DNA from 3 places in the Vibrio navarrensis genome. Region 3 is predicted to be linked to each of the others. Evidence: predicted binding sites of a transcription regulator. Region 3 holds the regulator's gene; each other region holds the start of a gene.
The links. The regulator MetJ, encoded in region 3, represses methionine synthesis genes. The targets are predictions, from matches to a motif close to TTAGACNTNTANANGTCTAA.

Region 1 (9,886 bases), 840 kb from region 3:
AAGCTGGCAAAGTTTAAACAAATTAATAAGTACAATAATCATGGATAGTGTTATGAAAAAGACCAAACTGGCAGTGGCTTGTGCCCTGCTGATGACTTTAGCTGGCTGTAATGGCGGCTCTTCTTCATCTGATGGCCCAAATGGCCCTGGTTCACCCAATATCAAAGGTGATCCATCATTGAGTAAAATCTATGCCTATCAAGCCTCTGAACTTTCAGACGCCGCGCTGGAGTGTGCCAAGATCTACAAGCAGCGACGCTCTTGCTTGTTAGAAAAAATTCGCCCAATCGGTGCTGACAAGCAGCAAAATGTCACTATTGAGGATATTCGTTCCCGTTTATTGGTTTCTCATGCCTGGATGGCGGAAAGCTTTATCGACGCGCTACGTGAAATCAATGATCAGGACCTGCTGAATATGTTTAAGCCACTGAACACTATAGTGCTCAGTTATGATATTCGTCCGTCATTTTATCATCCATCGACCGCTTCTATGTATATTGATGCTGCCTACCTGTGGCGTAATGCTAGCGATTGGAGCACGATTTACCAGCAAGAAGATTATCGTCAGGCATTTTCAAAACAGTTCAGCTATGACAGCGCTACTCGCTATTTGGATAGCAGCACGTTTGACTATGTTACTTACTCAAATGACTACGATGCTACGCGCAATGGGGAGCGTAAAACGGAACAAATTGCACCGGGTCTATTCCGTTTGTTGTCTCATGAACTGGCGCACGCGAACGATCTGCTACCGCCAAATGACTTGTTGCAATTGGCCGATAGCGGCACCATTTACAGCGAGATTGAATCCGCTGATCATGTGGCTAAGCAGTTGACCGGCAGTCAGCCTCTCACTTCTGCATTGTTATTGGAAGCGGCACAAGTCTCATTTCATGGTGAAGCCATGACCGATAGAGTTCGTCAGTCTACGGGGCAACAGGCGGGTGGCGAATTTGAACGAGATGGCGCGGCGGCGTTTTACGGCTACTCTACGCCACAAGAGGATGTCGCTATGCTGTTTGAAAGCTACATGATGTACAAAAAGTACAAGGTGTACTCAGAAGTGGCGTTCTTGTCGGTTCCACAAACGACGTATTATAGCTGTAACGATTGGAAAGTGTTGTGGGGACAGCGCAATCGTCTCGCCGATGCTAATGTGCGTGATCGTGCCGTGTTGGTCGCACAACGCATTTTGAATGTGAGTGAAAATGACATTCGCGCCAATATGCCTAGCAGCACAATGCGTCCAAAGACAATGCCGCTAGGGAAAGGGTGGTGTGAAATTGTTGGTCGTTCTTACGATGAGTCCGGCGAAATGCGTTATGCCCCACAGCAAGAGCGTAAAGAACGCTTTGGTTATCTTGAGGATATCGGCGCGAAAGAGTAAGTATGATGAAATCCCAGTGGCGACACTGGGATTTTTCTATCGCGTTTGACACGCTTCCTTCACATAAGAGTTGTGGTTGCCCTGAACTTTGGCAATTCGCTCATCGCGTATGCATTCCCACTCCGATACGGGATAAGTTTTATTCCATGCTTGCATCAACTGAGTCTGCTGTTTCGACAGTTGGAAACCGTACTCTCGGCTCATGTAGAGGTAAGTGCGAGCAATCGAGCCCCGAGCGCGATCCGGCGGCATCACTTTACGCGCTTTGAAATTGACCTGCATTTCACAGCGGCCATAGGTCTCACCATCAACGCCATTCCACTGGCTAAAGTTAAAGTTCGAGCGATCGCCGTTGACTTCACCAACCGCTGGGGTGAGGTTATGCAGATCCGCTTCCATCGAGCGAAACTGAACATCATGTCTGCTGCAATTTTTCCGTCCACCGTTTTGCCAACATTGTCGCTGGTGGCCGAACTGCCAAGCGGGCACCACATGTTCCCACTCAATACGACTGGCACGATTTTGTTGCTTACGCACTTGATAACCACAAGATTGCAAATCTGGAATGCCTTTCTTTCCTTGCCATTGAATCTCGCAGCCACAGTAAAAACTGACCGGATAATCTTGGTAAATTTGTAGCGCCTCTTTCTTCGCCGCAGAGAAGTTGGCCGGGGGCGCAGCCAGTACAGGCAAGCTGCTGAGAGCCGCCAGTAGTGAAAATAGGTATTTCATCTAAAAAGTCTTAGAAAAGTATGACTTTTTAGATTGTAGCACTCAGTTTTGCCGCGAAGTAGTGAGCGAATTGTTAAAGCTGAGTCAAAACTGCGCTGAGGGCGAGCTTAGAGAGGCCGCTAACTGAGTTGTAATCCGGTAAACTGCAAAGGCTGACGGCACTTTGTGCAGCAATAACTGGCTTGATGACGTTGCACTTTGTTGTGGCGGCGAATTGACAGTGGGTACTCGGCGCAGGCGCAGCGATATTGAAAGGTTTTCCCTTGGACCGAATGGATATTAAAGCGATGCGTCGTTCTTGCTGGTTGCTGAAATACCTGCTCCATAATCGCTTGCCACTCTTTACCGTGAGGTTTGACGCGCCCGAATATCTGATAGGCGATGAGGTGGGCGACTTCGTGAGGAATCACCTCTTGCAAAAACTCATCAGGGTTCTCTTTGAACAATACGGGATTCAGGCGTATCTCATTCAGTTGCAAGTAAGCTTTTCCCGCCACTTTGCCTCGAACGTTAAAACTGAGTTTGGGCAGAGGGAAAGTGCGCTGAAAGCGTTGCTCGGCTAAGGCGATACAGTGGGCGAGGACTTGCGAGGATTGTTCGGCTAGTTCGTGGTGCAACATGGGCTCTTCTTCAAACGGCGAAATTTGTTTTCTTACGCATAATCAATTTATACGCATAATAAAAAGCCCCTGCATTGTAGCAGAGGCTTTCTGTTCGAGAAGAGGCTGATTATTTGATGCCAGCAAACTCACGCAGTAGTGCTGCTTTGTCGGTTGCTTCCCAAGGGAACTCTTCGCGACCGAAGTGACCATATGCAGCGGTCTTCTTGTAGATTGGCTGAAGCAGATTCAGCATCTCTTGCAGACCGTATGGACGTAGGTCGAAGAACTGGCGAACGGCTTCAATGATGATGTCGTGCGACACTTTCTCAGTACCGAATGTTTCCACCATGATAGAGGTTGGATCCGCTACACCAATAGCGTAAGACAGTTGGATTTCACAACGATCAGCCATGCCAGCTGCGACGATGTTTTTCGCCACGTAACGTGCTGCGTAAGCGGCAGAACGGTCTACTTTCGATGGATCTTTACCAGAGAAAGCACCACCACCGTGACGCGCTGCGCCGCCGTAGGTATCAACGATGATCTTACGACCGGTCAGACCGCAGTCACCCATGGGACCACCGATAACGAAACGACCGGTTGGGTTGATGAAGTACTTGGTTTCTTTGTTTAGCCATTCTGAAGGAAGAACAGGCTTGATGATCTCTTCCATCACCGCTTCGCGCAGATCCGGTGTTGAGATAGAATCACAGTGCTGAGTAGACAGCACAACCGCATCAATACCAACAATTTTGCCTTGATCGTATTGGAAAGTAACCTGTGATTTCGCATCAGGGCGCAACCATGGCAGCGTGCCATCTTTACGTACTTTCGCTTGACGTTCCATCAAACGGTGCGCGTAGGTAATTGGTGCTGGCATCAGTACTTCGGTTTCGTTACATGCGTAACCGAACATAATGCCTTGGTCGCCCGCACCTTGCTCTTTAGGGTCGGCTTTATCAACGCCTTGGTTGATGTCAGGAGACTGTTTGCCGATGGTGTTGAGAACAGCACAAGAGTTGGCGTCGAAGCCCATGTCTGAGTGAACGTAGCCGATTTCGCGTACGGTTTCGCGTGTCAGTTCTTCGATATCAACCCAGGCAGAAGTGGTAATTTCACCACCGACCATGACCATGCCGGTTTTTACGTAAGTTTCACATGCAACACGTGCTTTCGGGTCTTGCTCAAGAATCGCATCAAGAACCGCATCAGAAATCTGGTCTGCAATTTTGTCTGGATGGCCTTCTGATACTGACTCAGAAGTGAACAGGTGCTTTGCCATGAGAGCTCCACTTTTGATTGATTTTCGCAGCTGAACACTTGCTCTCAGCTCCGGGAATGAAATACGATTTGTAGGTGTTTCTACATCTAGACGTCTATTCTAGTTTTGAATACTCGAATTACAAGTGATTTTTTAGTATGAGTCAAAAGTAATCGTTTGCCTTGCTAGTGCGAAGAATTTGCTCTATTTCGCTTTCAGTGAAGTAGAGCATGGTTTGCTAGGGGGATTTCTCGGGTAAATCGTTTGCAGAGCAGAGATTGCTTTGCGAAAATAGCCAGCGCAATTTTTCTTATTACATCGCTTAATGCACTCAGGAGCAGACATGCCATCTCGTAAACATCTCGCTAATGCAATCCGCGCACTCAGCATGGACGGCGTACAAAAAGCAAACTCAGGCCACCCAGGGGCACCTATGGGCATGGCGGACATCGCTGAAGTTCTTTGGCGTGGCCACCTAAACCACAACCCATCAAACCCAGAGTGGGCGGACCGCGACCGTTTCGTACTGTCTAACGGCCACGGCTCTATGCTGATTTACTCGCTACTGCACTTGAGCGGTTACGAGCTATCTATCGATGATCTGAAAAACTTCCGTCAGCTTCACTCTAAGACTCCAGGTCACCCAGAGTACGGCTACGCACCGGGCATCGAAACAACAACTGGCCCGCTAGGCCAAGGCATCACCAACGCTGTTGGTATGGCAATGGCTGAGAAAGCGCTCGCAGCGCAATTCAACAAAGAAGGCCACGACATCGTCGACCACTTCACTTACGTGTTCATGGGTGATGGCTGTTTGATGGAAGGCATTTCGCACGAGGCTTGCTCTCTTGCTGGTACGCTAGGTCTAGGCAAACTGATCGCATTCTGGGATGACAACGGCATCTCTATCGATGGTCACGTCGAAGGCTGGTTCTCTGACGATACGCCTAAGCGTTTTGAAGCATACGGCTGGCACGTTATCCCAGCAGTGGATGGTCACAATGCTGAAGCGATCAACGCAGCAATTGAAGCCGCTAAAGCGGATCCTCGTCCTACGCTAATTTGTACGAAGACTATCATCGGTTTTGGTTCACCAAACAAATCAGGCTCGCACGACTGTCATGGTGCACCGCTAGGCGCGGAAGAAATTGCCGCAGCGCGTGAATTCCTAGGTTGGGAACACCCAGCATTTGAAATCCCTGCTGATGTATACGCACAGTGGGATGCAAAAGCCGCAGGCGCTGCAAAAGAAGCCGCTTGGAACGCGAAGTTCGAGGCATACGCAGCCGAGTACCCTGAGCTTGCCGCAGAGTTCAAACGCCGCGTAAATGGCGAACTGCCAGCGCAGTGGGAAGAGAAAGCAAGCCAAATCATTGCTGATCTTCAAGCAAACCCAGCAAACATTGCGTCACGTAAAGCATCGCAAAACGCGCTAGAAGCGTTTGGTAAAATGCTGCCAGAATTCATGGGCGGCTCTGCTGACCTAGCGCCTTCTAACCTAACCATGTGGTCGGGTTCTAAATCTCTAGAAGCGAACGACTTCTCTGGTAACTACATCCACTACGGTGTACGTGAATTTGGTATGACTGCTATTATGAACGGTATCGCACTACACGGTGGTTTTGTTCCTTACGGCGCAACCTTCCTGATGTTCATGGAATACGCACGTAACGCAATGCGTATGGCGGCTCTGATGAAGATTCAGAACATCCAAGTGTACACGCACGATTCTATCGGCTTGGGTGAAGATGGCCCAACTCACCAACCCGTTGAGCAAATCGCATCGCTACGTCTAACACCAAACATGAGCACATGGCGTCCATGTGACCAAGTGGAATCAGCAGTAGCATGGAAACTGGCGATTGAGCGCAAAGATGGCCCATCAGCGCTGATTTTCTCGCGTCAAAACCTAGCGCAGCAAGAGCGTACGGCACAGCAAGTGACAGACATCGCCAAAGGTGGTTACATCCTGAAAGATTGCGAAGGCAAGCCTGAGCTTATCCTTATCGCGACGGGTTCTGAAGTTGAACTCGCAGTGAAAGCCGCTGAGCAACTAACCGCAGAAGGTAAGAAAGTGCGCGTGGTTTCCATGCCATCAACCGATGCATTCGACAAACAAGACGCCGCTTACCGTGAAGCGGTACTGCCATCAGACGTAACAGCGCGTATTGCTATCGAAGCGGGCATTGCCGATTTCTGGTACAAGTACGTCGGCTTTGGCGGTCGCATCATCGGTATGACCACCTTCGGTGAATCAGCGCCAGCGGACCAACTGTTCAAGATGTTTGGTTTCACAGTAGAAAACGTGGTGAACACCGCGAAAGAAATCATCGCTTAAACGCTACAAAGTGGAACAAGCCGAGTCAACCTGACTCGGCTTTTATTTTAATGCGCAAAGGTTTTCGATCAGTTACTATGCGTGACACGAAAAAAATGTGGGGCGATGGAATTATGCTAAAAGTTGCGATCAATGGATTTGGACGTATAGGTCGTAATGTTTTAAGAGCCGTGTATGAGAGCGGTAAGCATCAGCAGATCAAGGTGGTGGCGGTGAACGAACTGGCCCAGCCGGATGCCATGGCCCATTTGCTGCAATACGACACCTCGCATGGTCGTTTTGGTAAGAAAATCAGCAATGACCAAGAACACATTTACATTCATCACAGCAACGGTGAAATGGATACGGTGCGTATTCTTCATCTGGCTGACATCGATTTACTCCCTTGGCGTGATTTAGAAGTCGATTTAGTGCTTGATTGTACTGGCGTATACGGCTCGCAAGCCGATGGTCAAGAACACATCAAAGCAGGCGCGAAGAAAGTGCTGTTTTCTCATCCTGGCGCGAACGATGTGGACAACACCATCATCTATGGCGTCAATCATCAAACGCTGACCGCGCAGCACAAAGTTGTGTCTAACGGCTCTTGCACCACCAACTGCATCGTGCCAATTATTAAGGCCCTCGATGATGCTTTTGGCATCGAATCTGGAACCATCACCACCATTCACTCCTCAATGAACGATCAACAGGTGATTGACGCTTACCACACCGATCTGCGCCGTACTCGCGCTGCCAGTCAGTCCATCATTCCTGTGGACACTAAGTTGCATAAAGGAATTGAAAGAATATTCCCGAAATTTTCCAACAAATTTGAAGCTATTTCGGTGCGAGTGCCGACAGTTAACGTCACTGCGATGGATTTGAGCGTCACAATTAATACAAATGTGAAAGTTAATGACGTAAATCAAACCATAGTGAAGGCGTCTCAGTGTACATTACATGGCATTGTTGACTATACTGAAGCGCCATTGGTTTCCATCGATTTCAACCACGATCCGCATAGTGCGATTGTGGATGGAACGCAGACACGAGTCAGTAACGGGCATTTGGTGAAAATGCTGGTGTGGTGCGATAACGAATGGGGCTTTGCGAATCGCATGCTGGATACTGCGCTCGCAATGCAGGCGGCTAAGTAGTCTGTAGTCGCCACGGAGAAAATTTATTTCTAGGCTTGAAATAAATTGCTAGTAACTCCATATCAAGACCAGTTTAAAGAATTAACAGGCTTGGCAGGGTTGCCGAGTTTTCAAAAACTTTATTTTTAATATTTGAGAGGACACAACATGTCTGTAATCAAGATGACTGACCTGGATCTCGCAGGTAAACGTGTATTTATCCGTGCTGACCTTAACGTGCCAGTTAAAGATGGCAAAGTCACTTCTGATGCACGTATCATCGCATCTCTGCCAACGATCAAACTGTGCCTAGAAGCGGGCGCGAAAGTGATGGTGACGTCTCACCTAGGCCGTCCTACTGAAGGTGAATACGCAGAAGAATTCTCTCTACAACCTGTTGTGAACTACCTAAACGACGCGCTAGATTGCGAAGTGAAACTGGCGAAAGACTACCTAGACGGTCTTGAGCTAAACGCGGGTGAATTGGTTGTTCTTGAAAACGTTCGCTTTAACAAAGGCGAGAAGAAAAACGACGAAGAACTTTCTAAGAAATACGCGGCACTATGTGACGTATTCGTAATGGATGCATTCGGTACCGCTCACCGTGCGCAAGCATCAACGCACGGCGTTGGCATGTTTGCTGACGTAGCGTGTGCGGGTCCTCTACTGGCTGCTGAACTAGATGCACTAGGTAAAGCGATGAGCAACCCAGAGCGTCCTCTAGTGGCTATCGTTGGTGGTTCTAAAGTTTCTACTAAGCTGACTGTGCTTGAGTCGCTATCAAAAATCGCTGATCAACTGGTTGTTGGTGGTGGTATCGCTAATACTTTCATCGCAGCAGAAGGCCACAATGTAGGTAAATCTCTGTACGAAGCTGACCTAGTGGAAACAGCACAAAAACTGATGAAAGAGTGTGCGATTCCAGTAGCCACTGACGTTGCGTGTGCCAAAGCATTCGATGAGAACGCAGAAGCAGAAATCAAACACGTTTCTGAAGTTCAAGACGATGACATGATCTTCGACCTAGGCCCTGATTCAACGGCAGCACTAGCGGAAATCATCGCAAACGCGAAAACCATTCTTTGGAACGGCCCGGTAGGCGTATTCGAATTCAAAAACTTTGAAGCGGGTACTAAAGGCATTTCTGAAGCGATCGCTAAGTCTCCAGCATTCTCTGTAGCAGGCGGCGGTGACACGCTAGCGGCGATCGACAAGTTCGGTATCAAAGCGGACGTATCTTACATCTCTACTGGCGGCGGTGCGTTCCTTGAGTTCGTAGAAGGTAAAGTACTTCCAGCGGTTGAAATGCTAGAAGCACGCGCTAAAGCTTAATCAATATGTCGAGGGCGGGAGAAATCTCCCGCTTTCTTGTTTGCTGCATGCGCCGGTTTCTTCTGCTAGAATGACGCCCGTTGTGAGCAAACGTTTGCAAGAATTTAAACTTAACAAGTTTTGTTTTTAAAACGACAGATAAATAGGATTCCATCCATGTCTAAGATCTTCGATTTCGTAAAACCTGGTGTTATCTCTGGTGATGACGTACAAAAAGTATTTCAAGTAGCTAAAGAGAACAACTTCGCTCTTCCAGCAGTGAACTGTGTGAACACAGATTCTGTTAACGGTGTACTAGAAGCGGCTGCGAAAGTGAAAGCACCAGTTATCGTTCAGTTCTCTAACGGTGGCGCGGCTTTCTTCGCAGGTAAAGGCGTTAAACTGGAAGGTCAAGGCGCACAAATTCTTGGTGCAGTAGCGGGCGCGAAATACGTTCACGCTGTCGCTGAAGCATACGGTGTGCCAGTGATTCTGCACACTGACCACGCGGCTAAGAAACTTCTACCATGGATCGACGGTCTGCTAGACGCTGGTGAAGAGTTCTTCGCTCAAACTGGTAAGCCTCTATTCTCTTCTCACATGCTAGACCTTTCTGAAGAGTCTCTAGAAGAGAACGTTGAAACCTGTGCTAAATACCTAGAGCGCATGGCGAAAATGAACATGACAATCGAGATCGAACTGGGTTGTACTGGTGGTGAAGAAGATGGCGTTGATAACTCAGATATGGACTCTTCTGAGCTGTACACTTCTCCTGAAGACGTTGCTTACGCATACGAGAAATTGAACGCAGTGAGCCACCGTTTCACTATCGCGGCTTCTTTCGGTAACGTACACGGCGTTTACAAGCCAGGTAACGTTGTTCTGACTCCAACTATCCTACGTGATTCTCAAGCGTACGTTTCTGAGAAATTCGGTCTTCCAGCGAACTCTCTGAACTTCGTATTCCACGGCGGTTCTGGTTCTACTGAAGCAGAAATCAAAGAGTCTATCTCTTACGGTGTGATCAAAATGAACATCGATACCGATACTCAGTGGGCAACTTGGGACGGCATCCGTAAGTACGAAGCCGAAAACCACGATTACCTGCAAGGTCAGATCGGTAACCCAACGGGTGAA
Region 2 (9,886 bases), 1.2 Mb from region 3:
CGAATCTTCACTTCTGCGCTTGGATCTAAAGCGAGCTTTTGCGCGTTTCTCTTCTCTTGACGCTCAAGAAAGCGCTGCGCCTTATCACGCTCGTGTTGATGCTCATCCAGCAGATTGACAAACTGCTGATAGGTCTGTGCTGGCCCCGGCAAAGTGCCGAGCGAGGTCTCGACTTGCCGCGCGCTCAAGTGCCACGCCAGCAAAAACAGCAGAATGCCAATCAGCGGCAGCAGCAACAGACGGCTGTGATTGACCACGGCCTGTGGGCTGGGAATCAATGAAATGACGTTTCCAGACATAACTTCTCCTTGTTAAGCTTTGCTCGCTACAGCTTGTCCGACCCTTTCAGCCCTATCGCAAACTGCTTGAGGTACTGATTAGGCTGTGTGCCGTCGTAAACTAAGTGGTCGATAAAGTGGGTTTGTGCCGGGCGAAAACCCGTTTCATGGGCAAAATCGGGAAAATCTTCGGCACTGAGTCGCCCTTCTTCGATCAACGCTTGCGCCGCCTGCTGATAGATCTCTGGGCGATAGACTTGTTTAGCGATATCCACATACCAAGCGTCCGGCTTTTCGCTCTCGATTTGCCCCCAGCGGCGCATTTGTGTCAGAGTCCAAATCGCATCGCTGTAGTAGGGATAGGTCGCGTTGTGGCGAAAGAAAACGTTGAAATCCGGCACATCGCGTTTGTCACCGCGCTCATATTCAAAAGTGCCTGTCATTGAGTTGGCGATCACCTCCGCATCGGCGCCGACATATTCGCTGCGCGCGAGCAACTTGACCGCTTCAGCGCGGTGTTGGTTGTGATTGTCATCCAGCCAGTGGGCAGCGCGGATCAGCGCTTTCACTACGCGAATGTGGGTGTTGGGGTACTTCTGCGCCCAGGTTTCTGCCACACCAAACACCTTCTCTGGATTGTTGCGCCAAATCTCGTAATCGGTCACTACAGGCACGCCAATGCCCTTGAACACCGCTTGTTGATTCCATGGTTCGCCCACGCAATAACCTTTGATAGTGCCGGCTTCCATTGTCGCGGGCATTTGCGGCGGCGGTGTAACGCTGAGTAAAACGTCCGCATTGATTTGCCCGCTGTTATCTCCTTTGTGCGGCGCATAAAACCCGGGATGAATCCCACCAGCGGCCAGCCAATAGCGCAGCTCGTAGTTGTGGGTGGAAACGGGGAAAACCATCCCCATGTTGAAGGTTTTGCCTTGGTCGCGATAACTCGCCACCACAGGTTTCAGTGCATCGGCTTTGATTGGATGCTGCGGCTTGCCTTCGCTGTCTTTCGCAAGGTTGGGTTTCATCTGCTGCCAGACGTCATTGGAAACCGTGATCGCATTACCGTTGAGATCCATACTGAACGCGGTGATAACTTTTGCCTGAGTGCCAATGCCGATGGTTGCCCCCAAAGGCTGTCCTGCCAGCATATGCGCACCATCCAATTCACCGTCTATCACCCGATCAAGCAGCACTTTCCAGTTGGCTTGCGCCTCTAACGTCACATACAGCCCTTCATCTTCAAAAAAGCCCTTTTCATAAGCAATCGCCAGCGGCGCCATGTCGGTCAACTTAATAAAGCCAAATTTGAGCTCTTCCTTTTCCGCGGCGCCTATTTTTGCCAAAACCTGCGGGGTCAAAGTCAGCAGTACGCTGGTTAAAGCCAAAGCCCTAAGCTTGTCTCTCTTTCTCATCGATTTTCTCCAAAAAAAAACGCTACGACTCCGAAGAGCCGTAGCGCCGTTGCTGTCCCTGCAATTACCGCCGTTGATAATTGAGATAAGCCATTCAACAATATACCCACATAAGGTAATTCAATTGTCGTGCCAACTAATTAAAAAATAAAAACAACAAGTTAGATGCATTTCTTTGCTTAAAGTTGTTTTGTCTGCTTTGATTTAGTGCACCTCGCACCAATTGCTCGCTTTTGCTCTAACCCCAAAGTAGTAGTTCACATTTCCAGCGCCGTGAGCGTGGCAATCAAATTTTTCGCTACTTGGGCCATCGGTTGGCTGGTTTGCATCGCAGAGCGACGTATCGCTTGGTAAGCGGTGTTTTCATCCACCTGCTGGCATTTCATCAGTAATCCTTTGGCTTTCTCGACCAATTTTCGCTCTTCAATTTTGTCGGCGAGCTGAGTGAGTTTGTGCTCGGTTTCAAGATGGCTCTCGCGCCTTGCTGCTGCATACGCCAGCCACGGCGACAAGGCAGAAACACCTTGCAGCGGCAGAAAAACACAATCATGACAAGAGGATAACTGACTGATTTGATGGGGTAAAACCTGATGAAACAGCACCAGAAGTGGCAGTTGCAAACGTCGGCAGTATTCGATAATCAAGCGAACTTCAGCGCAAGGTGCAGACCACGCCACCACCACAGCGACCTGGCTTTCGCGCTCAATCATGCTTTCCAATTGAGCCAACTGACAGCCGATCACTAGGTCGTACTCCTTGGCCAAACAGTCACTGATTTGCGCCTGTTTCGCGGGGGTATCACAACAAACGATGATGGTTTTTGGCAGCATTTTTTTCGGCATAGACATTCCTTGTCGTCATCTTTATCTATAAGTGACATAACAAGGAATGTGCCAACGCGTGTTATGAGGGCAAGCGCTTCCCCCAAATGGTGCGCGCAATGGGCAAGCGACAAACCGCGAGATGAAGAAAGGTTAGGCGTTTACCTCAGCGGCGCAGTATTCACGCCACATGCGATGCGCATTTTCCAGCGCGGCTTCGCGATCATTAAGCTCGGTAAACAGCAACGCGGCCAAGGTCGCGACCACGGTATTCGCCATGAGATTTTTCTCCTCTGGCGGGGTATCGAATGGACACTGTGTCACAGTAGGAATGTCAGAGAGCATCTGCTCAGTCCAATAGTGCGAACTCACGCCCTCAGGTGAGCTCAACCACACGGTTTGACTGACTTTGGGGTTGAACTCCGATTCGCCCGATTGGCCTTTAAATGAGATCACACCATGCGAGGTCTGACCAATCTCCTGTTCCACTTCCGCGTGTAACTGCTGAAACCCCGGGTGAAAACTACCACGCAGCCCCACTTTCGCGCCGCCGGGGTTGAGCGCCCGCACCACGGTGTTGATCGGTGTTCTAAGACCATAACGGCTTTTCCAACCAATCATCTTCTCGGCGATGGGCGCAAAGTCTTTCAGCGCTAAATAGGCAATGCCTTGCGTCTCCAGCAAACTTTTCGCCTGTTCGGGCGATGCGGCTTGAGCAATATTGAGCGATGGCAGATAGTGCTCGGCATGCTCACGTTCAGCAGGTTTGTCGTTGTAACCGTGCAGGAGCACTTTATAGCCTTGCTCGGCTAAAATCTTGGCCGCCAGCAGATGCCAAGGCTTACCCGCTGAGGGCCTTTTGCCCGCATAACAAGGCCAATCCACATCGGCACCGAGATTGGGAACACGGCTCTGAAACGCTTTGACAAACCCGGCGATCTCCTGACGCGTCTCATTTTGTACGCGGATCAGCATCAGCAGCATCGCCATCTGATCGTCTTCTATTTGTCCGTCAAGATACTCATCCATCACTTGGTATGCCTGAGCAAACGTCAGTGGTTTACGTCCACGCTCGCCTCGCCCGACGGTGCGGATACACTCTAAAATGATGCTCATACTTCCTCGATATGTTTTCGCGTTAACTTGTGCACTAAACGTCCAGCGTCAAAGGCTGGGATGTCTGCCAAGCAACCGCTTCTAAAGTGGTGATCAGTTTATCTCGCAGTGTGATGACTTCGCCGATAATGATCAATGCCGGGCTGATACCTTTGAGCTGGAGCGCTGTTTTTTCCAGCGCAGCCAGCTGTGTCACGTGCGTTTGCTGCAAAGGGGTACTGCCTTGGGTGACAATCGCCACGGGAAAATCGGCCGCAACGCCATGCGAGAGCAAGCCTTGTTCAATCGCTCTGGCCGACTCAAGACCCATGTAGAACACCAGTGTTTGCCCTGCAGCAATAATCGCTGACCACGCCGGAAGCTGCCCGGTCACGACCGTTCCTGTTACCAGCGTGACACTTCTCGCCATTTCACGATGGGTAAGAGGAATCGCGCAACTGGCGGCGCAGCCAATCGCGGCAGTAATGCCCGGCACCACGGTATAGGGAATGTGATGCTCCGCCAGCGCCAGGGCCTCTTCACCACCACGACCAAAAATAAACGGATCACCGCCTTTTAAACGCACAATCTGCCGCCCTTGCTTGGCAAATTGCAGCAAAATTTGATTGATCTCCGCTTGCTTCAAACTTGGCTCGCCGCAGCGTTTGCCCACGTAGATTTTCTCGGCCGAAGCCGGGATCAAATCGAGTATCTCCTGACTAACCAAACGATCATAGACCACCATATCGCAGCGCTGTAGCGCTTTCAGCGCTTTCACCGTCAGCAAGTCCGGATCGCCCGGCCCCGCGCCAACCAAAGAGACAAAGCCTCGTTGATTTGGCGACCCGCTTAACCCCGCGTGCTCAGCCTGAAAGCGTTCGGCATCCAAAAACATGTGCTTGCTGTAGCTGCCCTCTAAAGAGTGGCGGGTTGTTTTGCTTTCCATACGATTTCTCCTTTTCGCTCACTTAACCATGTTCAGCCAAAAAACTGTTTGAGCTGCGGCACGCAAGATCCACAGTTGGTGCCGCATTTAAGCTGACTTTGCAGTTGAACGAGATTGCTCACGCCCTGTTTGGCGATCGCCTGTTCTATTTGCACATCGGTTACTCGCAAGCAGCTGCACACCAGTTGACTTACCCGAGTCGCGAAGGCGGCTTGCATCAGCGCTTGCCATTGCACTGGCTGACCAATGAGTGCACTGAGGGCGTGATAGTCGGCGTTAAGCGGAGTGGGTGAGCTGAGCAAAATCGACTCGACTTTTTCCTCAGTCAGCCCGATGGATGAGCTTTCTGCGGCGATCTCGAGCCCAATCCAGCCCTGAGAGAGTTGCCAAGTCACATACTTACTGTTTGAACGGCTCAATACTTCCAGAGAGATTGGCTCTTCACTGGCAAAACGCCAGATGCCAACCTTGTCTTGATGTTGATAGGCCCGGTACGCGCTTGTTTCCGGAGGGGGATTTTTACCGATATAGAGGCCAAAAGTGGCGATATTGGCTTTGCTTGCACGTACCAAGGATGATTTGAAGGCGGGTTGGCCCGAAATAGGGTCAACCTTGGCAGAAACAGCCGCGTTAACTTGGCTGCCGCCTGCATAGACGCCTGCCCAATGCATCGACATAAAGAGCTGGCCCAGCGAGAGCGATTCATCCACTGCAACTTTGGCAAGGAGTGCGTGATCGCGCTCTGCGTGGCGCAGCGAGAGAAACTCACCATTGGTCACCTCTAAACGTTGCGCCGACAGCGCATTGAGATAAACCGTCGGCTCCACTTCACTGCCCGCCAGTTTTTCGATGTGCCCGGTGCGGGTCATGGTATGCCATTGATCTCGTTGACGACCGGTATTTAGCCACCAGAGTCCAGCTTGGTTTTCAGCGTTTGTGCCCGTAGCACCTGGCTCAACAGCGATAAATCTCGCTTTACCATCCGGGTAAGAAAACTGCTTGTTGCGATAAGGCGACTCACCGCCCCACTGCGTCGGAGCCCAGTTTTGGTAGCCCTCATCGCTCATCGTTTGGTACGCGGACAAGTCGAACTTGAGAGGTGAATCGCGGTTGATGCCACTAAGCGCGGCAAACTCGCGGAAAATCGCCGCTTCAGAGTCAAAGGCAAAACCATCTTTGGCCCCGAGTTTAGCGCACAGAAGTGAGCCCACGTCACACACCGCCTGCCAGTCTGCTTTCGCCTCGCCTGGGGGCGAGAGAAAACGGCGCTGGCGGGACAGTCTCCGCTCCGAGTTGGTCACCATGCCTTGCTTTTCCCCCCAGCCTGCTGCGGGCAATAGCAAGTCGGCATACTGCGCCACGTCAGAATCAGCAGTGATGTCGGAGACAATCACGCACGGACAGGCAGATAAAGCCTCTCGCACCGCTTGATTATCCGGCATCGAGACCACCGGATTGGTGGCGATGATCCACAGCACCTTAATTTCACCGCGCGCCAGCGCATCAAACAGTTCAACCGCTTTCAATCCCGGCTTTTCCGCAATGCGTGGAGATTGCCAAAATTGGTGCACCGCGCGAATCGAACTCGGATCGAAACCGCGATGCACCGCCAGTTGATTGGCTAATCCACCCACTTCTCTGCCGCCCATCGCATTAGGCTGGCCGGTCAGCGAAAATGGCCCAGCGCCACGCTCGCCGATTTGTCCGGTGGCTAAATGTGCATTGATGATCGCGTTACCTTTATCCACGCCATTTTGAGCTTGATTCACCCCTTGGCAAAACAGCGTCATGCTGGCTTGACTGGCGACAAACCAGCGATAAAAAGTGCTCAAAGCTTCAATACTTAAACCGCAGCGACTCGCCACTGCGGGCAGTTGATACTTCTCTTGCATCACCACTTCGAGCAAGGCCTCAAACCCCTGCGTATGCGCCTCAATAAAGGTGTCATCTAACTTTTGCTGGTCAATCGCATAGCGCAACAAACCGTTAAACAGCGCCACATCACTGTCATTGGCAATCGCCAAGTGCAGGTCCGCCTGCTCGGCGGTCACCGTTTTGCGCGGGTCAATCACCACCAATTTCACGTTTGGCTTGCGCTCTCGAATTTGCTGAATGCGCCGAAACAGCACCGGATGTGTCCAGGCGGTATTCGCGCCGCAAATGACGATCAGCTCTGCATGTTCGAGGTCGTTGTAACTGACTGGCACCACATCTTCACCAAAAGCACGTACATGAGCCGCGACCGCTGAGGACATGCAGAGGCGCGAGTTGGTATCGATATTAGCGCTGCCGACATAACCCTTCATCAGCTTGTTGGCGACATAGTAGTCTTCGGTGAGCAGTTGCCCAGAAACATACATCGCCACGGAATCCGCGCCATGCTGCTGCATCGCTTGGAAAAACTGCTCTGCGATCCACTCGCTGGCGTGTGGCCAACTGACTTGTTGACCTGAGAGTTTCGGATAGAGCAAACGCGTGGGCATGCGCAAGCTCTCCGCTAACGCTGCGCCCTTGACGCACAGGGCGCCCTGATTGGCCGGGTGGGTGGCATCCCCAACCATCTCTTGTTGCTTAACTTCGACACCACAACCCACCCCACAATAGGGGCATGTTGTCTGGGTACATCCTTGCATAATCCGCTCCTTTAGCCATAAAAAAAGCCTCTCCCGCTAACGGAAGAGGCTTCATTGCCTTAATTTGCACCATAAACGCAGCAAGAATGGTGCGTTTGATGGCTTTTTTAAGCTCTAAGCAAACCAGAAAGCAAATCAGATGCCAAAGTTCGAGATCTATTTATTTCAATGGGTTAGCTTGTTTCTCTGGCTATTCGGCACTTTCCAATGCACCAGATTGGAGCAAACCCTTTGCGCAGTGCGTGTACAACAAAACGCACTTCGCCGATTTTCCTTGTCGACATCACAAAAAAAATAAGATAGGTTTAGATGTATAGACGTCCAAAACCATGAGCTTAGGGAGAAAGCTGTGCCTATTCGTATTCCAGATCAATTACCCGCCGCCGATGTATTGCGAAATGAAAATATCTTCGTGATGAGTGAAACGCGCGCGGCCAGTCAGGAAATTCGTCCTCTGCGTGTGTTGATCCTCAATTTGATGCCGAAAAAAATTGAGACCGAAACGCAGTTCCTTCGCCTGCTGTCTAACAGCCCGTTGCAAGTGAATGTTGAACTGCTGCGCATTGATGACCGCCCGAGTAAAAATACCCCAACGGAGCATTTGGATAATTTCTATCGTCAGTTTGAAATGGTTAAAAACCGTAACTTCGACGGCCTGATCATTACTGGCGCGCCGCTCGGCCTGGTGCAATTTGAGGATGTGATCTACTGGGAACATCTACAAACCATCATGGAGTGGGCAAAATCTCATGTCACTTCCACTTTGTATGTGTGTTGGGCGGCCCAAGCGGGCCTCAAGCTACTCTATGACCTGCCGAAACGCACCCGTAAAGAGAAACTTTCGGGCGTGTATCAACACAAAATTCATCATCCTTACCATGCGATTTTGCGAGGTTTCGATGATACCTTTTTAGCGCCGCATTCACGCTACGCCGATTTCTCGCCCGAGTATCTAGCCGAGCACACCAATCTCGACATTCTCGCTACCTCAGACACGGCTGGCGTCTATCTGGCCAGCACCAAAGATAAGCGTAATGTGTTTGTTACCGGTCATCCAGAATATGACCTGCACACTTTGCACAATGAGTATGTGCGCGATCTCGGTGAAGGGCTGGAGCCGGCGATTCCGGTCAACTACTACCCGAATGACAATCCGGATAATGCGCCGATCGCCAGTTGGCGCAGCCACGGTCATTTACTCTTTTCTAACTGGCTCAACTACTGCGTTTACCAGCAAACCCCATTCGATTTGGACCATTTCAGTGAAGACGCCTTCACCAAAGACGAATAGCCGAAGCTTCAGCTTCTCTCTTCTCAGGCCGCCGCAAGGTGGCCTTTTTGCCGAATATGCAAAGTGACTCGCATCTTATTCGCAGCTTGATAGGCATGGCGACCAGAGGAATTATCATCGTGGTAAATTTTGCATCGCACGAAGAAAATTCAAGATGAATCAGACGTTTCGCTTCATTCCACTGCTGAGTTTTGCCCTACTGACGGGTTGCATCACCATCACCGAAGGGCAAGTCGCCAACAATGCCGACCCGATTGATATGGCCGAATCGCGCATTGCTTTGGGGCTTGGCTATCTCGACAATGGCGCGATGGTCAAAGCCTACGACAACTTACAACAGGCGCTAAACCACGCACCAGATTACTACCGCGCTCAGCTTTCCATGGCGCACTATTACGAGCTGGTTGGCGAAAATGGCAAAGCGCAAGATCTCTATCGAAAAGCGACTCGCCAGTATCCCAAAAACGGCAATGTGCTCAACAACTACGGCACTTTTTTATGCAAACAGGGGGACTACGCACAAGCAGACAAACTGTTCAACCAAGCGATTGCCCAGCCTTACTATTATTTGATCCCGGCCAGTTATGAAAACGCGGCATTTTGCGCCTTAAAAGCAGGCTTTAAAGCCAAAGCACAAACCTATTTCACCCGAGCGATTGATTACGATCCGCACCGCCCCAAATCCATCCTCAACCTCGCTAAGTTGGAAATCGACGCAGGCAACTACACGCAAGCTCGCCTGCGTTTGATGCGTTTTCATCAAAGCTACGGCTTACAATCGCCCTCACTGCAACTGCTGATCGAGCTGGAACAAAAAGCGGATAACCAAGCGTTGGTGAAAAAATATCAGCAGGAGTTAGAAAAGTTGACGGCCAAACAAAGCCTAAGCGCCATTTAGTACAAAACTGCCTGAGATTCACTCAGGCGGTTTAGGCTAACGTCTTGATGTGGAATTGCGGATTTTATACCTGTCTTTGCGGTGCGTATCGCGCAGTTTTCTCACCTGACTTTTGCGCTTTATGGTGCGGTATTCACGATAGATAATTCGAATAAACGCCACCAATCCAACCAAAAGCAGGACAGTAAAAACGCTCAGGAAGCTTTCACACAGCCAATCTGGCTGACAGGGTAGATAAATTTCAAAATCCATCGCATGCCCTCCTGTTACGCAACCTATTCGTTTTCGCTGGTCAATGACGCAAAGCCAAACACTGACGTCACTTCAACTTAACCCACTCTCCTCGTTCTTGCCGATCCATATACGACCAAGCGACAAAACGACTGATTTTTTGTCCTTGGCTCATCTCGACGACACGAATACTGCGTACACCTAATTTTTCCAACTGTTTACGTAAAGGTCTCACATTGTCATTTTTTGAGACTAGCGTACTAAACCACAATACTTGG
Region 3 (9,886 bases):
CCACGGATCACCAGTTGCGTTTCGAGCAGGCGAGAGCCGCTGTGGATCTCATGCCCTTTGAGCACTTCAAGCATCATCAACATCGCTTGACGGCCAATCTCATAGCGCGGCTGAGAGATGGTGGTTAAAGGGGGATCGCAGTACTGGGCAAATTGAATGTCGTCAAAACCGACCACGGAGAGATCTTGTGGAACGCGCAGGCCCAGTTTTTTCGCTTCTTGAATCGCGCCAATCGCCATGGTGTCGCAGTGGCAGAATACGGCTGTCGGCGGTTCAGGTAACTCTAACAACTGGCGAATGGCCTCTGTACCGCCGGCGAACGAGAATTCGGCTTCCGCGCAGTAATCCGGGTTCATGGTGATGCCAGCGCGTCGTAGCGCTTGTTGATAGCCTTGCTGACGGAACTGACACAGCACCGCAGACGATGGACCTGAGATTTGCGCGATGCGTTTGTGACCCAACTGGGTTAAGTAGTTCACGGCTTCAAACGCCGAGGTTAGGTTGTCGATGTGCACGGTGGGCAGTTCGAGCTCGGGGGCGAACTCACACGCCATCACCATCGGCGGCAGGTTTTTCTGCTCCGGCTTGCTGACATCAAACGGCAGATCGGTGCCAAGCAGCAACATACCATCGGCTTGTTTGGTGAAGACAAGGTTGACGAACGAGCTTTCGCGACGCTTTTGCTGACCACTGTCGCCCAGTAGAACCAAGTAGCCTTGCTCCATCGCTGCGTCTTCGATACCGCGAATAATCTCGGTAAAGTAAGGGTCACAGATGTCTGGGACAATCGTTACTATGGTTTTTGATTCGTTCCGACGTAAATTTCTTGCAAGCGAGTTTGGTGAATATCCAGCCTCTAAAACCGCGTCTTCCACCCGTTTTCTGGTGGTGGCCGACACTTTTTCGGGATTCATTAGTGCTCTTGAGACCGTGGCGGTCGAGACACCAGCAAGCTGGGCAACATCCTTCATTGTCGCCATAAATTAAACCCTCTTTTTCGCCATGATTGACGTTCAATTATTGTTCTGATGCAAAATATGAGATAACCCGGATAGTCTATTCATTTCTTCAGCGAAAGTTACGGCGGAATTAACAGAATTTACATTCTTCATGTGATTGTCATCACGTAAAAAGGTAATACCTTGCAAGTATCGAAGATTGTTTGAAGATTTTATCGTTTGCTAGCTCAAATCCTGTGGCTCAATGTCTACGATCCATCGTACTTTCTTTGCATTCGGTAACATTTCAATCGCCGGTTTCGCGCTGATTAACAATTTTTGCATCAAGACGCGGCTTTGCGTTTGCAGCAGCAGTTGCCAGCGATATTTGCCCGCGCGTTTGGCCAGCGGCGACGGGGTCGGCCCAAGCACTAAACAGGTGTCATCAAACAAGGGATGGGACTCGAGGGTGAGACGAACTTGGCGCAAGAACACCTCGCAAAGCTCGCTGTGATTGGCCTCGGCGCGAAACAGGGTTAAAAAGCTGTAGGGCGGCAGTTGGGCGATGCGTCGTTCTTCTAACGCGCTTAGGGCAAACGAGCGATAGTCCTTGGTCAGCAAGGCTTGCAGCAGCGGGTGTTCCGGATGATGGGTTTGCAGCAGCACTTCACCGGGTTTGCTGGCGCGCCCAGCGCGTCCGGCCACCTGGATAAACAACTGGGCCAATCGCTCGGAAGCGCGAAAATCACTGCTGTAGAGCGAGCCATCCACATCAAGCAAAGCAACCAGCGTCACATCAGGAAAATGGTGCCCTTTGGCCAGCATCTGCGTGCCGATCAAGATTTGATACTCGCCGCGTCGGATCGCTTGCAATGCATCTTCCAAGCTGCCTTTGCGCCGCGTGCTGTCTCGGTCAATACGGATCGCTTTGTACTCGGGAAAGAGGTTTTCCAACTGGTTCTCTAGCTGCTCGGTGCCGACGCCAACGGTGACCAACTGAGTGGAACCGCATCCTTGGCACTGATGAATCACCGGCTGCTGCGAGCCGCAATGGTGGCAGCGGATCTCGTTGCTGTATTGATGGTAGGTGTAGTAGGCATCGCAGCGTTTACATTCCGCAATCCAGCCGCATTGGTGGCACATCAGTGCTGGGGAGAAACCGCGCCGATTGAGAAACAGCATCACCTGATTACCCGCTTGGAGATGGCGGCGCATTTCGACAATCAAGGGCGCAGACAAGCCACTTTCCAAATAGAGCCCTTTGACATCCAGCACTTGGTTGCGTGTTGGTACGGCAACGCCGGCCCGCTGGGTTAAAGTCAGATGGTGGTATTTGCCGCTGAGTGCATTGTGCAGCGACTCCAGAGCTGGCGTCGCCGAGCCGAGGATGATCGGAATATCTTCTTTGGCGGCGCGCATCACCGCCACATCGCGCGCGTGGTAACGCAGGCTATCTTGCTGTTTATAGGACGTATCGTGCTCTTCATCGACGATGATCATGCCCAAGTCGGCAAACGGCGTGAACAAGGCCGAGCGAGTGCCAATCACAATGCCAGCCACTTTGTCGCGCGCGCTCAGCCAAGCGTTGAGGCGTTCAGTGTCGTTCAGACCCGAGTGAATCACCGCCACGGGGACATTAAAGCGGCGGCGAAAACGGTTAATGGTTTGCGGGGTTAAGCCGATTTCCGGCACCAGCACCAGCGCTTGGCGACCTTGGGCTAAGATCGGTTTGATCAGGTTTAAGTACACTTCGGTTTTACCCGACCCCGTCACCCCCTCAAGCAAGAAGCTGGCAAAGCTCGTCTGGCACTGTACGGTGGCAATGGCGATCGCTTGCTCTTGATTGAGTTTCGGCTTGTCGTTCTCATTTTCAATCGCCTCGCCCCAAGCTTGGACTTGCGGCGTTTTGTCTTGGCTTTCGATCCAACCTTTCTCTTCGAGGGCTTTGAGCACCGTAGAAGAAATCTCTTCATCGAGAAAGCGCTGATGGCTAACTGGGCCATCGGCGAGCATTTTCATCACTCGCGCCTGTTTGACCGCGCGGCCAAAATACTGCATCAACTGGCTTTTGCCTTGCTCGGTTAACTGCCACTCCTGCAAAGTGGCAAAATCGGCCGCTTTACCTTTGCGCAGCGCCGCGGGTAGGGCGTTGTGCAGCGTTTCTCCCAGTGGATGCTGATAATATTGGCTGCACCATTGCAGCAGGCTATACACTGGCGCGGGCCACAGCGGCTGGCTATCCAGCACTGCTTTGACCGATTTGAGTTGCTCACGCGGAAAGTCCGATTCCTGCACCAGCGCCGTGACAATGCCGACCAGCGTCTGCCGGCCAAACGGTACGCTCACCCGACCGCCGATAATGGGAAACAGATGACTGGGCACCAGATAATCAAACTGTTTATCAAGAGGGACGGGTAGGGCAACTCGGGCAATCGATGGGCGCATAAGGTAGCGTGAGTAAACAGAAAAATAATGACTGACAGTCTAAAGGAAGCGGCGGGCAAATTCGAGAAGCGATGGCTGATTAAAAAACTAGCGCAAAATGGCGCAAATAGGTTGATCCATTTGAGTCGATTCATTACTATATCGCGCCTTAAGATATGGCTTCGCACCAGCGAGCGCGGTATCTAAGAGTTCATTTTTAACTACGTGTGGTGTGCGGCAAAGGCTCGTATAGCGACACGGCCTACTATTTGAGGTTATCCCATGAAAGCTGGTATCCACCCAGAATACAAAGCAGTAAACGCAACTTGTTCTTGCGGCAACTCTTTCGTTTTTAGCTCTACTCTAGCTAAAGAATCTATCCACCTAGACGTATGCGACAAGTGCCACCCATTCTACACTGGTAAGCAACGTATCGTTGATACAGGCGGCCGTGTTGATCGCTTCAACAAGCGTTTCGGTGCTCTATCAAGCGGTAAGAACTAATCACATTTGTGATGACTGTTTGAGAAAAGGTCGCTTCGGCGGCCTTTTTGCTTTTTGCCTTTCTATTATTTTCCTCGTTATTTTCCTTGTTGTTGTTCAGGGGCGCTTTTCTCTCGCCCTTTGCTGGTCTTACCTTCGCCTTTCTTGGTCATTTTGTAGATATGCTTCGCATTCTTGGCTAGGAAGATTGACTTATATCAATTAGAATTTATCTCCAAATTATCTAAAAACGCAGAGTTTTAGGTCATTTTGCAACATTCCCCCTATCCCACAAAACATATAAAGAGAATAACGACCTATGTCCGATGACAATCGCCAGGCATTGACCCCTGAAGAAGATCGCCGCCAGCAAGCGCTGGATTACCATGCCTACCCAACGGCGGGAAAAATCGCCATTGCGCTGACAAAACCAGCCGAAACCGCCAAAGATCTTGCGCTCGCTTACAGCCCAGGTGTGGCTGAGCCAGTACGTGAAATCGCACAAAACCCGGAGAACGTCTACAAGTACACGGCCAAGGGGAACATGGTGGCAGTGATCTCTAACGGCACCGCAATTCTTGGTCTGGGCAATTTAGGTCCGCTGGCGTCTAAGCCAGTCATGGAAGGGAAAGCGTTACTGTTCAAACGTTTTGCAGGATTAGACTCGATCGATATCGAAGTAAAACACCGCACCATCGATGAGTTTGTCGATACCGTTGCCAACATCGCCGACACCTTTGGTGGCATCAACCTTGAAGACATCAAAGCGCCGGACTGTTTTGAGATCGAGAAACGCCTGATTGAGCGTTGTGATGTGCCAGTTTTCCACGATGACCAGCACGGCACGGCGATTGTGACGGCGGCGGGCATGCTCAATGCGATCGAGCTGCAAGGCAAAAAACTCAACGAATGTGTGATTGTGTGTTTGGGCGCGGGCGCGGCGGCGGTGGCGTGTATGGAACTGTTGATCAAATGCGGCGCGATGCGTGAGAAGATCTACATGCTCGATCGCAAAGGCGTGATCCATACGCGTCGTGATGACCTCAACGAATATAAGCAGCTGTTTGCCAATAACACCGACAAACGCACGCTGGAAGATGTGATTTCCGGCGCGGATCTCTTCTTGGGCGTGTCAGGTCCAAACCTGATGCCCGCAGAAGCGCTGAAACTGATGGCCGATAAACCGGTGGTGTTTGCCTGTTCAAACCCAGATCCCGAGATCAAGCCTGAGCTGGCACATGAAGTGCGTGACGATTTGATCATGGGAACGGGCCGCAGTGACTATCCAAACCAAGTGAACAACGTGTTGTGCTTCCCGTTTATTTTCCGCGGCGCATTGGATGTTCGCGCCAGCGAAATCAACGATGAGATGAAACTGGCGGCGGTGGATGCGATTCGTCAACTGGCGAAAGAACCGGTTCCTGCGGAAGTGTTGAAAGCAGCGGGCGTCGACAGCCTAGAGTTTGGTCCGCACTACATCATTCCAAAACCGATGGACCCACGTCTGCTACCGCGCGTGGCGAAAGCGGTCGCGCAAGCGGCGGTCGATTCCGGTGTGGCGCGCATCGCGATGCCAGAGAACTACATGATGGCGCAATAAGCCCAACGATGATGTAGACCAGTTAGCAAAACGGGACGCCAAGGCGTCCCGTTTTTATTTCTATTGTTGGCTTGGTAGTCAGCCGCTTCCCCCGAACTGACCAGCCAATCCTTAGTCGTCGTAAGCTTCGAACTCAATGCCCATCGCCGTCATCAGCGCTTTCGCTTCAGTTGGAATGTCATCTGGGCGATCTTTACGCAGATCTTCATCGGTCGGCAAGGGCTGGCCTGTGTAGGCGTGCAGGAAGGCTTCGCACAGCAGCTCACTATTGGTTGCATGGCGCAGGTTATTAATTTGACGACGAGTTCGTTCATCGGTCAGCACTTTCAGCACTTTCAATGGGATAGATACAGTGATCTTTTTCACCTGCTCGCTCTTTTTCCCATGCTCTGCGTATGGACTTATGTAGTCGCCATTCCAGTCGGCCATTGCGCACCTTTAGTCGTTATCGTTGGTTAATAAAATAATAGGCGCAGATTGTAGCTGGATTTACCGCCATAAGCAAAGACATATGGACGTCTAGAAGTGTTGACGTCTTAAATTTTGCTGGTTAAAGTGGCGGATAAAAGGAATGGATGACGCTGAAACAACAGTAGCCTATTCCCATTCAGAATGCATCTTTGGAGAAAGGAAACACTATGAGCACTCGCAAGCCCGCTACCATCGCCGTTCGAACTGGTATTGAGTCAGACAGTCAGTTCCGTGCTGTCGTTCCCCCCATTTACCTTTCGACCAACTACGGCTTTCCAGCCTTTGGCGAAGTGCCTAAGTACGACTATACCCGCTCGGGCAACCCCAACCGTGGCTTGCTGGAGCAGGCGCTGTATGAGCTAGAATCGGGCCAAGGGGCGGTGGTGACCAACTGTGGTACGTCGGCGCTTAACTTGTGGGTCTCTGCTTTCTTATCGCCAAACGATCTGATTGTCGCTCCGCACGACTGCTACGGCGGTACTTATCGCTTGTTCAATACCCGCGCCAACAAAGGCGATTTCAAGGTGCGCTTTGTTGATCAATCCGACCCAGCGGCGCTGGAGGCGGCCTTGGCGCTCAAGCCCAAACTGCTGTTGATTGAAACCCCCTCCAACCCGTTGGTGCGCGTGGTCGATATTGCGGCAGTGTGTGAAAAAGCACATCGCGTTGGCGCGCTGGTGGCGGTCGACAACACCTTTCTCACTCCGGTCTATCAAAAGCCGTTGGAGCTGGGCGCGGATTTCGTGATTCACTCCACCACCAAATACATTAATGGCCATTCTGATGTGATTGGCGGTGTGGTGGTGACCAAAACCGCGCAACATGCCGAGGAGCTGGCGTGGTGGGGCAACTGTTTGGGCGCAACCGGCACGCCGTTTGACAGCTACATGACACTGCGCGGCATCCGCACGTTGGGGGCGCGCATGCGCGTGCACGAAGAGAGCTCACAGCAAATTTTAGCCTTTTTGCAAAGCGAATCGCTGGTGGGGACGATTTACCATCCGAGCCTGCCGCAACATCCGGGGCATGAGATTGCCAAAAAGCAGCAATCGGGTTTTGGCTCGATGCTCAGTTTTGAATTTGCCGGCTCGTTTGAGCAGTTGAAGCAGTTTGTGCAAGCGCTGGAGCTGTTCTCTTTGGCCGAGTCGCTCGGTGGGGTGGAAAGTTTGATCTGCCATCCTGCGTCGATGACGCACCGAGCGATGGGCGAAGCGGCGCTGGCTGAAGCGGGTGTCTCCCAGCAATTGCTGCGTCTGTCGGTTGGACTGGAAGATGCGCACGATTTGATCGCCGATCTCAAGCAAGCCTTTGAACAAGTGAAGGGAGCGCAATAAATGTCTGTTGTACGTCAGTTGCACAAGTTTGGTGGCAGCAGCCTTGCCGACCCAGAATGTTATCGCCGCGTCGCTAATATCCTCAAAGAGTACTCCAGCGAGAATGACTTGGTGGTTGTCTCTGCGGCAGGCAAAACCACTAACCGCTTGATTGAGTTTCTTGATGGGTTGGAGCGTGATGGCCGTTTGGCGCATGACGCGCTGCAATCGTTACGTCACTACCAGCTTGGTTTGGTTGAATCGCTGCTCAGTGGCGAGGCGCAAGGCCAATTACTCGCCCAACTGAATGATGAGTTCAGTACCTTGGCGGAGTTGGCGGCGCCGCTCACTCAAACGCAGAGAGCGGCGGTACTGGGCCACGGTGAAGTGTGGTCAGCGCGTTTGCTGGCTGCGCTGCTTAACCAGTCCAATCTAGCGGCGGTGGCACAAGATGCGCGTGCTTTTTTGCGCGCCGAAAGCGGCACTCAGCCGGAGGTGGATCGCGCGCGTTCTTATCCGCTGCTGAAAGAGGTGCTGGCGCAGCACGCCAAGCGCCGAGTGATCATCACCGGTTTTATGGCGCAAAATGGCGCAGGCGACACGGTGTTGCTGGGTCGCAATGGTTCCGACTACTCGGCAACCATCATTGGCGCGTTGGCGGAAGTGTCACGCGTGACGATTTGGAGTGATGTGGCGGGCGTGTACAGCGCCGACCCACGTATCGTGTCGGACGCGTGTCTGTTGCCGCTGCTGCGTTTGGATGAAGCGAGCGAGCTGGCTCGTCTTGCCGCGCCGGTGCTGCATAGCCGCACCCTTCAACCGGTGGCGCAAAGTGCCACTGAACTCGATTTGCGTTGCAGCTACGATGCGGAATCGGGCTCGACGCGCATTGAACGCGTGCTCGCATCCGGGCGCGGGGCGAAAATCATCACTTCGCTTGATGAGGTGCTACTGGTGCAGCTCACCTTTGCCCGAGGCCATGACGACGACCGCGTGCAGCAAGAGGTGCTGCGTGCTTTGAAGCGGGCGCAACTGGAACCGCTGGCCTTTGAGTGGCAAAAAGATCAACATCGCCTGCGTTTGGCCTATACCGCAGAAATCGCCAGTGGTGCTTTGGCCTACCTACAAGAGTTGGCGGTGGAAGCGGAAATCAAACTCAAAGAGGGCTTTTCACTGGTGGCGGCGGTGGGCGCGGGCGTGTCGAAAAACGCCAGCCACTGCTTTGGCTTCTACCAGCAATTGAAACACTCGCCAGTGGAGTTCGTCTCCGAGGCGGATTCCGGCCTCAGTCTGGTGGCCGTACTGCGACGGGTTAATTTGCCTGTGCTGGTCAACGGTATTCATAGCCAGCTTTTCCAAGCGCAAAAGCGGGTGGCTATTGCCCTGTGTGGCAAAGGTAATATCGGTTCGAGCTGGCTAGCGCTGTTTGCCCAGCAAAAAAGCGAACTGGAAAAACGCCACGGCATGAACTTTGAGCTGGTGGCGGTGGTGGATAGCCAAACGTACCTGTTTAATGAGCAAGGCTTAGATGCGGCAAGCGTGCACGCCCATTTTGATGACGACTCGATCGCGCATAATGGTGATAGCTGGCTGCTGCGTTTGGGCGCTCTGCAAGGTTATGACGAAGCGGTGGTGTTGGATGTGACTGCCAGTGCTGAGTTGGCGGCGAAATATCTCGAGATCGCCAACCAAGGGCTGCACCTGATTTCGGCCAACAAGATCGCCGGTTCGGCCAGCAGTGACTACTACTATCAAGTGCAAGATGCGTTTGCCAAAATTGGCCGCCATTGGCTGTACAACGCCACGGTGGGCGCAGGGCTGCCGATCAACCATACCGTGCGCGATTTGCGTGAGAGCGGTGACGAAATCGTTGCGCTCTCGGGGATCTTCTCCGGCACGCTTTCTTGGTTGTTCCAGCAGTTTGACGGCAGCGTTCCGTTTGCTGAACTAGTCGATCTCGCTTGGCAGCAAGGACTGACCGAGCCCGATCCGCGCAGCGATCTCGATGGCTCGGATGTGATGCGCAAGCTGGTGATTTTAGCGCGTGAATCTGGGCTGGAGATTGAACCGGAGAACGTCAAGGTGGAATCCTTGGTACCAGCAGAGTTGAGCGCTCTCACGCTGGATGAGTTTTTTGATAAAGCGCATCTGCTCAGCGAGCGTTTGCAGGAGCGTCTGGCCAAAGCGCAGCGCCAAGATCAGGTGTTGAGATACGTGGCGCGTTTGGAGAAAAACGGCAAAGCACGGGTGAGTGTTGAGGCGCTGTCGCGTGAGCATGCGTTAGCCAACTTGCTGCCGTGTGACAACATTTTTGCCATCGAAAGTAAGTGGTATCGAGACAACCCGTTGGTGATTCGTGGGCCGGGCGCGGGGCGAGAAGTGACGGCGGGGGCGATTCAATCGGATCTCAATCGTCTGGCAGGCCTGTTTTAAAGCGATGAACAGGCGTTAAAGCGCTTGTCGCTATCGGTACACATCTTACCCAAGGGGCCAATCGGCCCCTTGTTATTTCTACTTGAACTATGCTCATTATGAACTTGAGAAATATTCATAATCGCACTGTTGACATTAAATCGTATTCAATCCATTCTGTAGCCATATAGACGTCTAAACGTCAGTTCGCAACAGTTTGCACGTTTGTGGCAGGTGGTCACAGG

Region 1: the regulator MetJ is predicted to act here: its motif matches at 4,082-4,101, upstream of metK (methionine adenosyltransferase).
Region 2: the regulator MetJ is predicted to act here: its motif matches at 7,494-7,513, upstream of metA (homoserine O-acetyltransferase MetA).

What each region holds. Positions count from the first base shown of each region.
Region 1 covers NZ_CP065217.1:2,987,755-2,997,640, reverse strand. Annotated here, with positions in the region: gene I3X05_RS14080 (hypothetical protein) at 53-1,387, shown strand; gene endA (deoxyribonuclease I) at 1,424-2,119, opposite strand; gene I3X05_RS14070 (SprT family zinc-dependent metalloprotease) at 2,239-2,739, opposite strand; gene metK (methionine adenosyltransferase) at 2,849-4,003, opposite strand; gene tkt (transketolase) at 4,326-6,320, shown strand; gene epd (erythrose-4-phosphate dehydrogenase) at 6,434-7,459, shown strand; gene I3X05_RS14050 (phosphoglycerate kinase) at 7,607-8,770, shown strand; gene fbaA (class II fructose-bisphosphate aldolase) at 8,927-9,886, shown strand, end outside.
Region 2 covers NZ_CP065217.1:1,524,618-1,534,503, reverse strand. Annotated here, with positions in the region: gene I3X05_RS06960 (ABC transporter permease) at 1-299, opposite strand, end outside; gene I3X05_RS06955 (CmpA/NrtA family ABC transporter substrate-binding protein) at 326-1,693, opposite strand; gene I3X05_RS06950 (ANTAR domain-containing response regulator) at 1,951-2,541, opposite strand; gene I3X05_RS06945 (glycosyl transferase family protein) at 2,668-3,630, opposite strand; gene cobA (uroporphyrinogen-III C-methyltransferase) at 3,665-4,555, opposite strand; gene I3X05_RS06935 (nitrate reductase) at 4,588-7,188, opposite strand; gene metA (homoserine O-acetyltransferase MetA) at 7,538-8,479, shown strand; gene pilW (type IV pilus biogenesis/stability protein PilW) at 8,634-9,377, shown strand; gene I3X05_RS06920 (hypothetical protein) at 9,414-9,629, opposite strand; gene rlmF (23S rRNA (adenine(1618)-N(6))-methyltransferase RlmF) at 9,697-9,886, opposite strand, start outside.
Region 3 covers NZ_CP065217.1:296,583-306,468, forward strand. Annotated here, with positions in the region: gene cytR (DNA-binding transcriptional regulator CytR) at 1-980, opposite strand, end outside; gene priA (primosomal protein N') at 1,182-3,383, opposite strand; gene rpmE (50S ribosomal protein L31) at 3,645-3,866, shown strand; gene I3X05_RS01330 (malic enzyme-like NAD(P)-binding protein) at 4,165-5,445, shown strand; gene metJ (met regulon transcriptional regulator MetJ) at 5,557-5,874, opposite strand; gene I3X05_RS01340 (O-succinylhomoserine (thiol)-lyase) at 6,084-7,250, shown strand; gene I3X05_RS01345 (bifunctional aspartate kinase/homoserine dehydrogenase II) at 7,251-9,662, shown strand.